One region of the Terrabacter sp. 2RAF25 genome, then DNA from elsewhere that is predicted to be linked to it. Evidence: riboswitches for the same ligand, from Rfam matches in the RefSeq annotation. Region 1 holds a riboswitch; each other region holds the start of a gene.
The links. A riboswitch is a leader RNA that binds a small molecule or an ion and turns the genes downstream of it on or off. The one in region 1 is predicted to bind cyclic di-AMP.
Positions count from the first base shown of each region.

Region 2: it holds a riboswitch for cyclic di-AMP, as region 1 does, so the genes downstream of both, AB4091_RS07425 (CHAP domain-containing protein) here and AB4091_RS04255 (C40 family peptidase) in region 1, are expected to answer to the same signal.
Region 3: it holds a riboswitch for cyclic di-AMP, as region 1 does, so the genes downstream of both, AB4091_RS15960 (C40 family peptidase) here and AB4091_RS04255 (C40 family peptidase) in region 1, are expected to answer to the same signal.

Region 1 is NZ_JBFRGJ010000002.1:213,722-216,985, reverse strand. Features, by position in the region: gene AB4091_RS04265 (transglycosylase domain-containing protein) at 1-485, shown strand, start outside; gene AB4091_RS04260 (FBP domain-containing protein) at 525-1,016, opposite strand; cyclic di-AMP (ydaO/yuaA leader) riboswitch at 1,391-1,538, shown strand; gene AB4091_RS04255 (C40 family peptidase) at 1,541-2,137, shown strand; tRNA gene AB4091_RS04250 (tRNA-Gly) at 2,412-2,485, opposite strand; gene AB4091_RS04245 (hypothetical protein) at 2,595-3,026, shown strand; gene AB4091_RS04240 (SMP-30/gluconolactonase/LRE family protein) at 3,026-3,264, shown strand, end outside.
Region 2 is NZ_JBFRGJ010000002.1:896,589-899,852, forward strand. Features, by position in the region: gene AB4091_RS07420 (alkene reductase) at 1-551, opposite strand, end outside; gene AB4091_RS07425 (CHAP domain-containing protein) at 834-1,721, opposite strand; cyclic di-AMP (ydaO/yuaA leader) riboswitch at 1,725-1,911, opposite strand; gene AB4091_RS07430 (sortase domain-containing protein) at 2,219-3,022, opposite strand; gene AB4091_RS07435 (hypothetical protein) at 3,038-3,264, opposite strand, start outside.
Region 3 is NZ_JBFRGJ010000006.1:179,813-183,076, reverse strand. Features, by position in the region: gene AB4091_RS15970 (zf-HC2 domain-containing protein) at 1-27, opposite strand, end outside; gene AB4091_RS15965 (DsbA family oxidoreductase) at 247-930, opposite strand; gene AB4091_RS15960 (C40 family peptidase) at 1,016-1,798, opposite strand; cyclic di-AMP (ydaO/yuaA leader) riboswitch at 1,801-1,972, opposite strand; gene AB4091_RS15955 (iron dependent repressor, metal binding and dimerization domain protein) at 2,183-2,878, opposite strand; gene AB4091_RS15950 (MFS transporter) at 2,949-3,264, opposite strand, start outside.

The DNA of each region.
Region 1 (3,264 bases):
TGCTCGGCGCGCAGGCTGTCTCGCCCCAGACTATGGCCGAGGCGTACGCCGGACTCGCCGACCACGGCACCGTCTGCGACGTCCACCCGGTTTCGAGTGTCGTGCAGGGTGGTCGCACGCTGTGGGCGCCGCCTCCGGCCTGCAGGCAGGTGGCCGACCCGGACGCCGTCGACCAGGCGACCCAGTACCTGGAGTACAACATGACGCACGGGTCGGGCATCCTCAACCAGCTGCCCGGGCGGCCGACCGCCGGCAAGACCGGCACGTCCGACGGCAATGCGCAGTCGTGGTTCGTCGGCTACACGCCGCAGCTGGCCACCGCTGTGTGGGTGGGCAACCCGGTCCACCCGACTCGGCACATGTTCAACGTGTCGATGGCAGGCAAGTCGTGCGCCTCGATGACCGGCGCCTGCTACGCCGCCCCGATCTGGCGCCGGATCATGGACGGCGTGCTGTCGGGAGAGCCCGTCGAGCCGATGCCCTGACGCGGGCTGGCTCGTGGACCTCAGGACATCGGCGCCGAGTCAGGAGCCGTCGCGGACCCGACGCGCGAAGGCGGACGATCGCGCCCGGAGCTCCTCCACGCGCCGGTCGACGAGCGAGGCCGCGTCGAGCCCGCCCTCCATCGCGTTCGGCGGGCGGCTCACGTGCTGGGAGCAGCTGAAGTCGGCGTGGACGAGAGTGCCGAGGCTGTTGCCCTCGCGCCCGGCGGCGCCGGCCCGGCGCGCGACCCACAGCCGCACGTCGGCCGTGGCGAAAGCGTCCTCGCACCAGGCGCACATGGCCCTCGCCTTGCGCGTGTGCTCCGACGCCCGAAGGACGAAGGCCACGGCCTCGTCACCGACGGGCACGACGGCATACGCCCTCTGGGGGTTGCTGCGGTCGACCCAGCCTAGAAAGTCGAGCTGCTCCCAGGGGAGGGTCTCGAGGTTGCCCGGGATGCTGGCCTGCTTCGCCTCGCGGCGCGAGCAGTTTACGAGGGCGGTGCGAATCTCGTTGTCTGTCAGTGGTTTCACGGTGTTCCTGTCAGTGGGGCAGGACCGGGTGACCCGGTCAGCCGGGGTGGGTGAGGTGACGCGGGACCGTGACCGCTGAGCAGGCCATGGAGGCCACCCACCCCTCCGCGGGACCTCCCGCTGACGACTGACGACTCCGGTGCGGAGCGGCGTCCATCGTGCGCCGGAAGCCTGTCAACGGTCCAGTCGTTTTCGGACGGTTTCGTGTGTGGCCGTCCGAAAACCCGCCTTGAGGAGGTTTGTCTTGGCAACATCTGCCGATATCGAGCCGTGACCTACACGGTTCAACGATTCGTCTGCGACCGTCGATGCAGTTCATCGGCCGGGGTCCTCCCCGGCCGGCCCGCCGGTACGCCGAGTCCTGTCCGCCGGTCGGGGCAGTTGCGCATCACGCGGACAGGAGCGGGGGACCCACTTTCTGGGCCGGCTAGGACCGGTTCTTGGGGTGAAGCCGCGACATGCGGCCGGGCCACTTCTGCCCGAACCCGACAGCTCACCTCGAAGGCGTGGGAAGGAACCCGACCATGCCCGCTTCGAGTCCTGCACGCCCCGCACGACCTGCACGACCCGGGCGCCACCGGCGCCCCGCACGACGACTGCCGCTCCAGTCCCTCGCCCTCACCCCGCTGCTCGGCGCCGCGCTCCTCGTGGGCACCGGCGGCGCACCGCCCGCCTCCACGACGGCGCCGCCTGCCGCGGCTCCGCAAGCCGTCAAGGCAGCGCCGAAGAAGACTGTCAACGTGGCCTCCGCTCCCGTGGCCGCCGTCCCGCGTCGCATCCAGGCGCTTCGCCTCACGGCCGCGCAGAGGGGCAAGCCCTACCGTTGGGGTGCTGCCGGACCGTACGCGTTCGACTGCTCCGGCCTCATCTACTACGTCTACCGGACCCGCTTGCACGTCGCGCTGCCCCGCACGGCGAACGCCCAGCGCCTGAGGACCGTGCGGGTGGCCAAGTCCAACATCCTCGCCGGCGACCTCGTCTTCTTCATGAGCGCCGGACGCGCCTACCACGTCGGGGTGTACGCGGGCAGCGGCAAGGTCTGGCACTCGCCGCGACCGGGCCAGCGCGTGCAGCTCTCGAAGCTGTGGACCAGCGCCTGGGTGGCCGGCCGGGTGCGCTAGCCCGGAACAGACCTCCCAGCAGGGCTCATCTCTCGCGCACATGGTCGTCCGGTCCACCGTCACGACGGGCCGGTGCCCACGCCAGCGTGGCCGTCAGGGACCCCGACGGGCCGTTCCCCCCACGACCCGTTCAGACCCTCATGCCGCCACGTCGACCCCTCCGCGCGGGCCATCCTCCCCCGGGGTGGACCGCCTCGGCGGTCGCGACGGGCACAGGACCGGATGAAGGAGCCGCAGGTAGGGAATGCTTTCCCACCTGCGGCTCCGTCATGGATGGAGCGAGCGACGGGAATCGAACCCGCGTATCCAGCTTGGGAAGCTGGCGCTCTACCATTGAGCTACGCTCGCACGGGCCGCCGGCTGGTGCCCTGCAAGGGCTCGCGAGGCGGCACGCGGCGTCAGTGTAGCCGACGCCGCGCCAGCGCACTGACCGCGACCCCAGGGGCCCACGACCGTCATGGATCTGACCAAGCAGTCCGCCTTCGTCGACCACGTCCGCGGGCGTGGGGGAGCCACGGCGCAGGTGGCGGTGACCCTCGAGCAGTTCTTCGACGGCAACGACTGCGAGTGGAGCATCGCACCCAACCGGCCGGAGGACGTGCCGCTCGCCGCGGTGCGCAAGGTGCTGCTCGACCTGCGCTCGCACCCTGAGGTGCACGACGTCCGGGTCGAGCTCGACGTGCTGGAGTTCGAGGACTTTCCCGACGACGAATGGCCTTACGCCAGTGGGTTGGCCGTCATCACCACACTGCAGCCCGACGAGGTCGACGCGATGACGATCGACGCCGACACCGAGTCGAGCGGTGGCCCGGCGGAGGGCGCTGACTGGCTGGTCGACGCGCCTGGCGTGCCGGAGGGACACCACTACGTCGGCGTGTGGTGGGACTGATGGGTCCCACCGAGGCCGGTCTGGTCGAGGGTGTGCCCGAGCAGGTTACCGACGCGCTCTGCTACCACGGCGAGGGCCCCGTCTGGTCGTCGACGTGGGGTGGTCTGCGCTGGGTCGACATGCTCGCCGGTGACGTCCTCACGCTGCGTGCCGACGGCTCGGTCGACCGGATGCACGTCGGCGACGTGGCCGCGTTCCTGCGCCCTCGCGCGCGGGGTGGCTGGGTGGTCGCGACCGA
Region 2 (3,264 bases), 680 kb from region 1:
AGGAACTGGTGCGGCAGGTAGCCGTTCGCGGCATGCACCTCGACGCCGTCGAGCCCGGCCGCGATCGCCTGCCGGGCCGCGTGGACGAACTCCGCCACGAGCGCGGGGATCTCGTCGGTCTCGAGGGCGCGCGGGACGGCATACGGCTGCTCGCCCGACGGCGTGACGACGGAGCCGGGTGCCGCGACGGCGCTCGGGGCGACGCTCTCGAGGCCACCCTTGTTGTCGGGGTGTGCGACGCGACCCGCGTGCATGAGCTGCACGACGACGTGGCCGCCGCCCTCGTGCACGGCGTCGGCGACGAGGCGCCAGCCGGCGACCTGCTCGTCGGAGTGGATGCCGGGGGTGTCGAGGTAGCCCTGCCCGACGGCACTGGGCTGGGTGCCCTCGGTGATCAGGAGACCGGCGCTCGCGCGCTGGCCGTAGTACTCGGCGTTGAGCTCGGTCGGCGCCTGGCCCGCGCCCGCGCGGTTGCGCGTCAGGGGGGCCATGACGAAGCGCTGGGGGAGGTCCCAGCGGCCGATGCGGATGGTCTCGAAGGCCGTGGACACAGGCCTGCTCCTCACTGTCGGTGAAGTGTCGGTGTAGCCGGCGGTGATGGTCCGCGGCTCCGCGCCCGTGTGGGTGGAGCCTTCAACTACCTAGGCGACAAGTCGGACAGGTGGGCGAGCATTCCCCCGAGGACGCCCGGTGTGACGCGTCAGGCACCGCCGGGGGCGTGGCTGGCGGGCATGGTTGGCGGGGATGGTTGGCGGGGGATGGTTGGCGGGTATGGCGAAGGGGAGGATGTCGCAGCATCCTCCCCTTCGGTACAAGCGCTCAGTCCGCGAGGGTCACGGCGCGTAGATGTACTTCATGCCCGGACCGTCGGTCAGGGTGCGGGTGTTGTAGTTGTACGCACCGGCCAGGGCGTTCATCTCGACGATGGTGACCTGGTTGCCGTTGACGGCCGTCACCCAGGCGACGTGGCCGACGCCCGAGGAGCCGTGCACGCCGGGCTGCATGACGAGGATCGAGCGCGTACGCGGGGTGCCGGTGACCGTGTAACCCGCGTTGGCGGCACCCGAGGCCCACGCCATCGCGTTGCCGGTCCAGCCGCCGGGGTAGTAGCCCTCGGACGCGTACCACTTGGCGAGCGCGCCCCAGGTGCACTGGCCCGCGGTGGCCCAGTTGTGGTCCGAGCGCATGCCGGAGGAGGCGCTCGGCACGGAGCCGTTGCTGACCGCCTTGGCCGTGGACGTGGTCGCCGTCAGCGTGCGACGCGTGAGGTCACGCGAGGCGCGCTCGGCGGCGGCCTTGCGCTCGGCAGCAGCCTTCTCGGCGGCGGCCTTGACGGCAGCGGCCTTGACGGCAGCAGCCTTGGTGGCGGCGCGCTCCGTCTTGACCTGGATGTCCTCGATGACGCGCGGCTTGGGGGCCGCGGCGGGCTGGCTGACAGCCTTCTGGGCGACCGGCGCGTAGCCGATCTTCGCCAGAGCGGTCGAGGCGGCGGGGACGGCGCCGGTGGTCGGGCCGACGGCGGCAGCGCCGGCGGTCGTGGCGGACAGGGGCTCGGCGCTCGCGGGGTTCGCGAAGGTGGCGACGAGGCCACCAGTGGCTGCGACGAAGGCCGCACCCTTCATGGCCGGCTGTGCCGTCTCACGCGCGAGGAGCTTGAGCTCGTTCAGGGGGTTGTGACGGCCTGGCGCACGGTGGCGGCCGCGGATGATCTCGTTGTTCACGCTTGTACCTCTCCGCGCCTACGAAGTTAGCTGTCGGGTTCGGGCGGAAAGGTGCCCGGTTCTCACCCGGCCCGCGACGAGTCGCGACCCGGGCGAATACTTCACCCCAAGGACGTCCGGAGTCGTGGCGCCGGACGCCCGGAGAAACGTGTGGTTCCTCCGCTCCCGTCACAAGGTTTGCTCTCGCTCGACAGGCGGTGACAGGACTAGGCGGTCCACCTCTCGAGCGCCCGACCAGGTGGCCGGACTCCCCGAAGAGTAGATGACTCGACGGGCAAAAGTCACGCTGAGGTAACGGAGACGTGCCAGAAACGTCGTTGACGGTCCGTTTTGAAGGGCTTTACCTGCGGCATACCTTTGGTCGCTTGTGATGCGAGTCACAAGACAGACGCTGACTCTGCCCTGACGTGGACGCGACGCGCAGGGTCACCCGTGGACGTCCCGGTGTGGCTGGTCGGCGAGCCGGAGGACGAGGTCGAGGGGCCCGTCGGGCCGCGTCAGGCGGCGCTCGCCAGGTGGCCGAACACGATGACGTTGTCGCGGTACTCGTTGCGGCTGTCAGTGGGTCCGCCGCAGGTGACGAGGCGGATCTCGGCACGTCGGAAGTCGCTCTTGTAGACGAGGTCGGTCGGGAACTGTGACTTCCGGTAGGCCGCGACGCGGTCGACGGTGAAGGTCAGGTGCGAGCCGTCCTGTCGTGCGACCTCGACGACGTCGCCGGCCTTGACCCTGCCGAGCTCGTGGAAGATGCCCGGCACGCCGGCCGGAGTGTCGACGTGCGCTGCGATGACCGAGGGACCGAGCTGGCCCGGTGTGGGCCCCGCGTCGTAGAGGCCGACCTCCTGGGCCGTGCCGGGCACAGAGATCGTGCCGTCGCGCTGGATGCGCAGGGGCACGAACGTCCGCGAGCCCACCCCGATCGACGGGATCTCGAGCGACGTCGGCTCCGACGCGTCGAGGAACCGCCCGAATGCGGCGCCCGGGTCGGACGTCGGCCGCGTGGGAGCAGTCGTCGCCGGTCCCTTGGCGGGGGTCCTTGAGGTCGACGTGGCGGTCGAGGGCGCGCCCGGGGTCGCTGGGGCCGGAGCCGCCGCGGGTGGCGCGGGTGGCGCGGGTGCCGGACTCCCGGACGGGCCGCGGATCCCGATGACGAGCGCGACGACACCGACGGCGAGCAGCACGGCCGTTGCGAGCAGGGCCGCCGCGACACCTGTGGTGACGCGGCGACCCTGCTGAGACGGCATCCGGCCCGACGGGCTCGGCTGGTTCGACCGGCCCGAGGTGCCCGGCTGATCCGTCATGGGACTTTCGCTCGCTCAGCCGCGCGACCGTGCAGCACGGCGGGCGGCGAAGGCACCGGAGCCGGCTGCGGCGAGGAGCGCACCGCCGCCGAGGAGGAGCATCGAGTCGTTGGTGCTGCTCTTGAGGCCGTTGGCGACCGTCCCGCCGCCGGTGTGCATGCCGCCGGCCGGTGCGGTGTGGAGGGCCCCGCAGAGCGCCGGGTCGGTGGCCTCGGTGGGCAGCTTCGGGTCGAGGTCGCTCT
Region 3 (3,264 bases), on a different contig from region 1:
GAGACCGTCGCGCGCCTGGTCCACCATCTCCCGTCCCGAGGTCCACCGGGCGTGCCCGGCTGCAGTGTGCCAATCGAACCCCCCGAGTGCGCAACCGCGCGAGGCGGAAGAACCATCGCGCCAGCACCGCACTGGCTGCATCCTGCACCCCGATCGGGTGCCGTGTCGCCAAGGCGGGCGCGACATGCCAGCAGGTGGACGAATCTCCCTGCGCTATGGGCGTTTTGCGGTTTTTGACGCAGTCGCTCAGATGGTCTGGGTGGCGACGCCGCGCAGCAGCGCGAGGTAGTCGTCGACGGGGCGCGCACCCGACACGGCGGCATACGCGTTGGCCACGACGAACGGCGTCGAGCTGACGCCCATCGAGCGGGCCTGCTGCTCATCAGCCCGCACCTGGTCGGCGTACTCGTCGGACGCGAGGACGGCCGAGACCCGCCGCTCGTCGAGACCACACTCGGCGGACAGCCGTTGGAGCACCTCGTGGTCGTCGATCGCCAGCCCCTCGCTGAAGTGCGCCGACTGGAAGCGCTCCACGGCAGCCGAGCGCAGGGCAGGCCCGCCCATCTCGCCGGCCAGCGCACACAGACGGTGAGCGTCGAAGCTGTTGGCCCGCACGGCGCGGTCCCAGTCGAAGTAGAGGTCGTCGGCCTCGGCCACCTCGCTCGCTCGGGCGTTCATGAGCCGCCCCGCCTCACCGTCGCCGCCGTGGCGCGCCGCCACGTGCTCGACGACGGGCACGCCCCCGCCGCGCGGGACGTCCGGTTCGAGCTCGAAGGAACGCAGGCGCACGGTGACGTCGTGCGGCCGCTCGAAGGCGGCGACGGCAGCCTCGACGCGTCGCTTGGCCACCCAGGACCAGGGGCAGACCACGTCGCTCCAGAAGTCGAGCTCGATGTGGGTCGTGGACTCGGCGGCAGGCTGGTCGGTCATCGACTCAGTCAACCACGGCCCCGAAAAGCGTTGTGCCCCCGCCGGAGTCGGCGAGGGCACAACGAACAGAGAGGTCGAGCGATGCTCAGAAGCGGCCGTAGCCCGAGGGCGCCGTCCAGATCGAGTGGTTGCCGATGACGGTACCGGGACGCTGGGCGTCGATCATGCGGCCGGGGCTGACGTAGATGCCCACGTGGTACGCCGGCGAGCCGAAGAAGACGAGGTCGCCCGGCTGGGGGTCGCTGACGCGCGTCGCCGCGGCCTGCTGGGCCGAGGCCGTGCGCGGGATCGAGATGCCCGCCTGGCGGTAGACGTAGGAGGTGAAGCCCGAGCAGTCGAAGCCCGACGGCGACGAGCCGCCGTAGACGTAGGGCACGCCGAAGAAGGACTGCGCGATGCCGACGATGCCGGAGGCGCTCGGGATCTTCGCGTTGTCGAGGGCGACACGGGCCGTCGAGCGCGAGGCACGGTCGGCGGCAGCTGCACGGTCGGCGGCGCGCGAGGCGGCAGCCTTGTCGGCCGCGGCCGCGGCCGCGGCCTCGGCGCGCTCGCGCTTGACCTTGATGTCCTCGATGACGAGCGGCGTGGACTTGAGGGCCGGCTTGCCGTAGCCGATGGCCGACAGGGCGTTCGACGCCTTGAGGGTGCCCACCTGGGGACCCACGACCGCGGGACCCGCGGCGGCGCTGTTCACACCGTCTGCGGCGTTCGCCGTGCCGGCGAACGAGGCGACCAGGCCGCCCGAGGCGGCGACGATGGCGGCACCCTTGACGGCCGGCTGGGCCGACTCCCTGGCGATCGTCTTGAGCTCCGAGATCGCGTTGAATCGACCGGGGGCGCGGTGGCGCCCGGGAACGTTCTGAGCCACGTTTGACCTCTCGACGCCTACGAAGTGAGCTGTCGGGTTCGGGCTGGAGGTACGTGCCCGGCCTTCGCTCGGACCATTGCGGTCCAACGGAAGGCTTCACCCCGAGGACGTCTCTCGACGTCCGGAGAAAGTGGTTCCCCCGCTCCTGCCATTGCGGTTCGTCACTGGCCACAGGTCGATGGCAGGACTAGGCGGTCCGACCCGGGGCACTCGCTCGACGGGGAGAGCAAGTGCGGCCACGCTACCCAACCGGCCGCAGGTTGTCACCTCCAGGTCCGCAGAACTTGGAGAACTTCCGGCCGCCAGGACAAATGTGGCAAGGCATGCCAAGACACCCCCACCAGAGGGGGCACACCTTGACGTACGCCTTGGGCGCGGAGGTCGTCAGGCGGTCTGGCAGTAGACGTGGACCGCGACCTCTTCGGGCAGCGAGACGCCGGCGCCGGACTCGACGCCGTCGCGGACGACCACGACCCAGGCGCCGTCGCGCGCCACGTCGACGTGGGCCCCGGGCACGACGCCCGCGCTCGTCAGGAGTCCGAGCGCCTCGGGGTCGACCTGGACCGGCTCGCCGATGCGCCGGATGGTCACGCGCGAGGCGCTGTCGCGCACGGCGGTGGTGAGCGGGATCAGCCCGGTGAGGAAGTCCTCGTCCTGGTGCATGCCCAGCTCGTCGAGACCGGGGATCGGGTTGCCGTAGGGCGACTCGAGACCGTCGCCGATGAGGCCGAGGATCTTGCGCTCCACCTTCTCGGACATCACGTGCTCCCAACGGCACGCCTCGTCGTGGGCGTACTCCCACTCGAGGCCGATGACGTCGACGAGGAGGCGCTCGGCGAGGCGGTGCTTGCGCATGACGCGGGTCGCGAGCAGGCGTCCGTGGTCGGACAGCTCGAGGTGACGGTCGCCGGAGACCGCGACGAGGCCGTCGCGCTCCATCCGGGCCACGGTCTGCGAGACCGTCGGGCCCGAGTGGCCGAGACGCTCGGCGATGCGGGCCCGCAGGGGCACGATGCCCTCTTCCTCGAGCTCGTAGATCGTCCGCAGGTACATCTCGGTGGTGTCGATCAGGTCCGTCACGGTCATACCTTCTCAGAATCCTCGGACGGTCAGTGACCGCCCGTCGCGCTGCCGGTGGAGGTGCCCGTCCTCAGCCCCTGTTCGATGCCCTGGTCGGTGCCCGAGTCGGGTCGTGCCGAGGCACCCAGACGCGCAGCCATCCCGCCCCGACCACGGCGCCGGCGCCGAGCACGACGGCTGAGGCACCGAGGGACATGACTGCGCTCAGAGCTGACAACGCCAGGGGGCCCGCGGCCCTTCCCAGGTCGGCGCAGAGCCGCCAGCCACCGAGGAACTGGGCGCGGCCGTCGACGGGTGACGCGTCAGCGCCCAGCGTCATGATCAAACCGGCCCCGAGCCCGTTGCCCACGCCCAGCACCGTCGCGGCGGCCGTCACGGCGACGAGG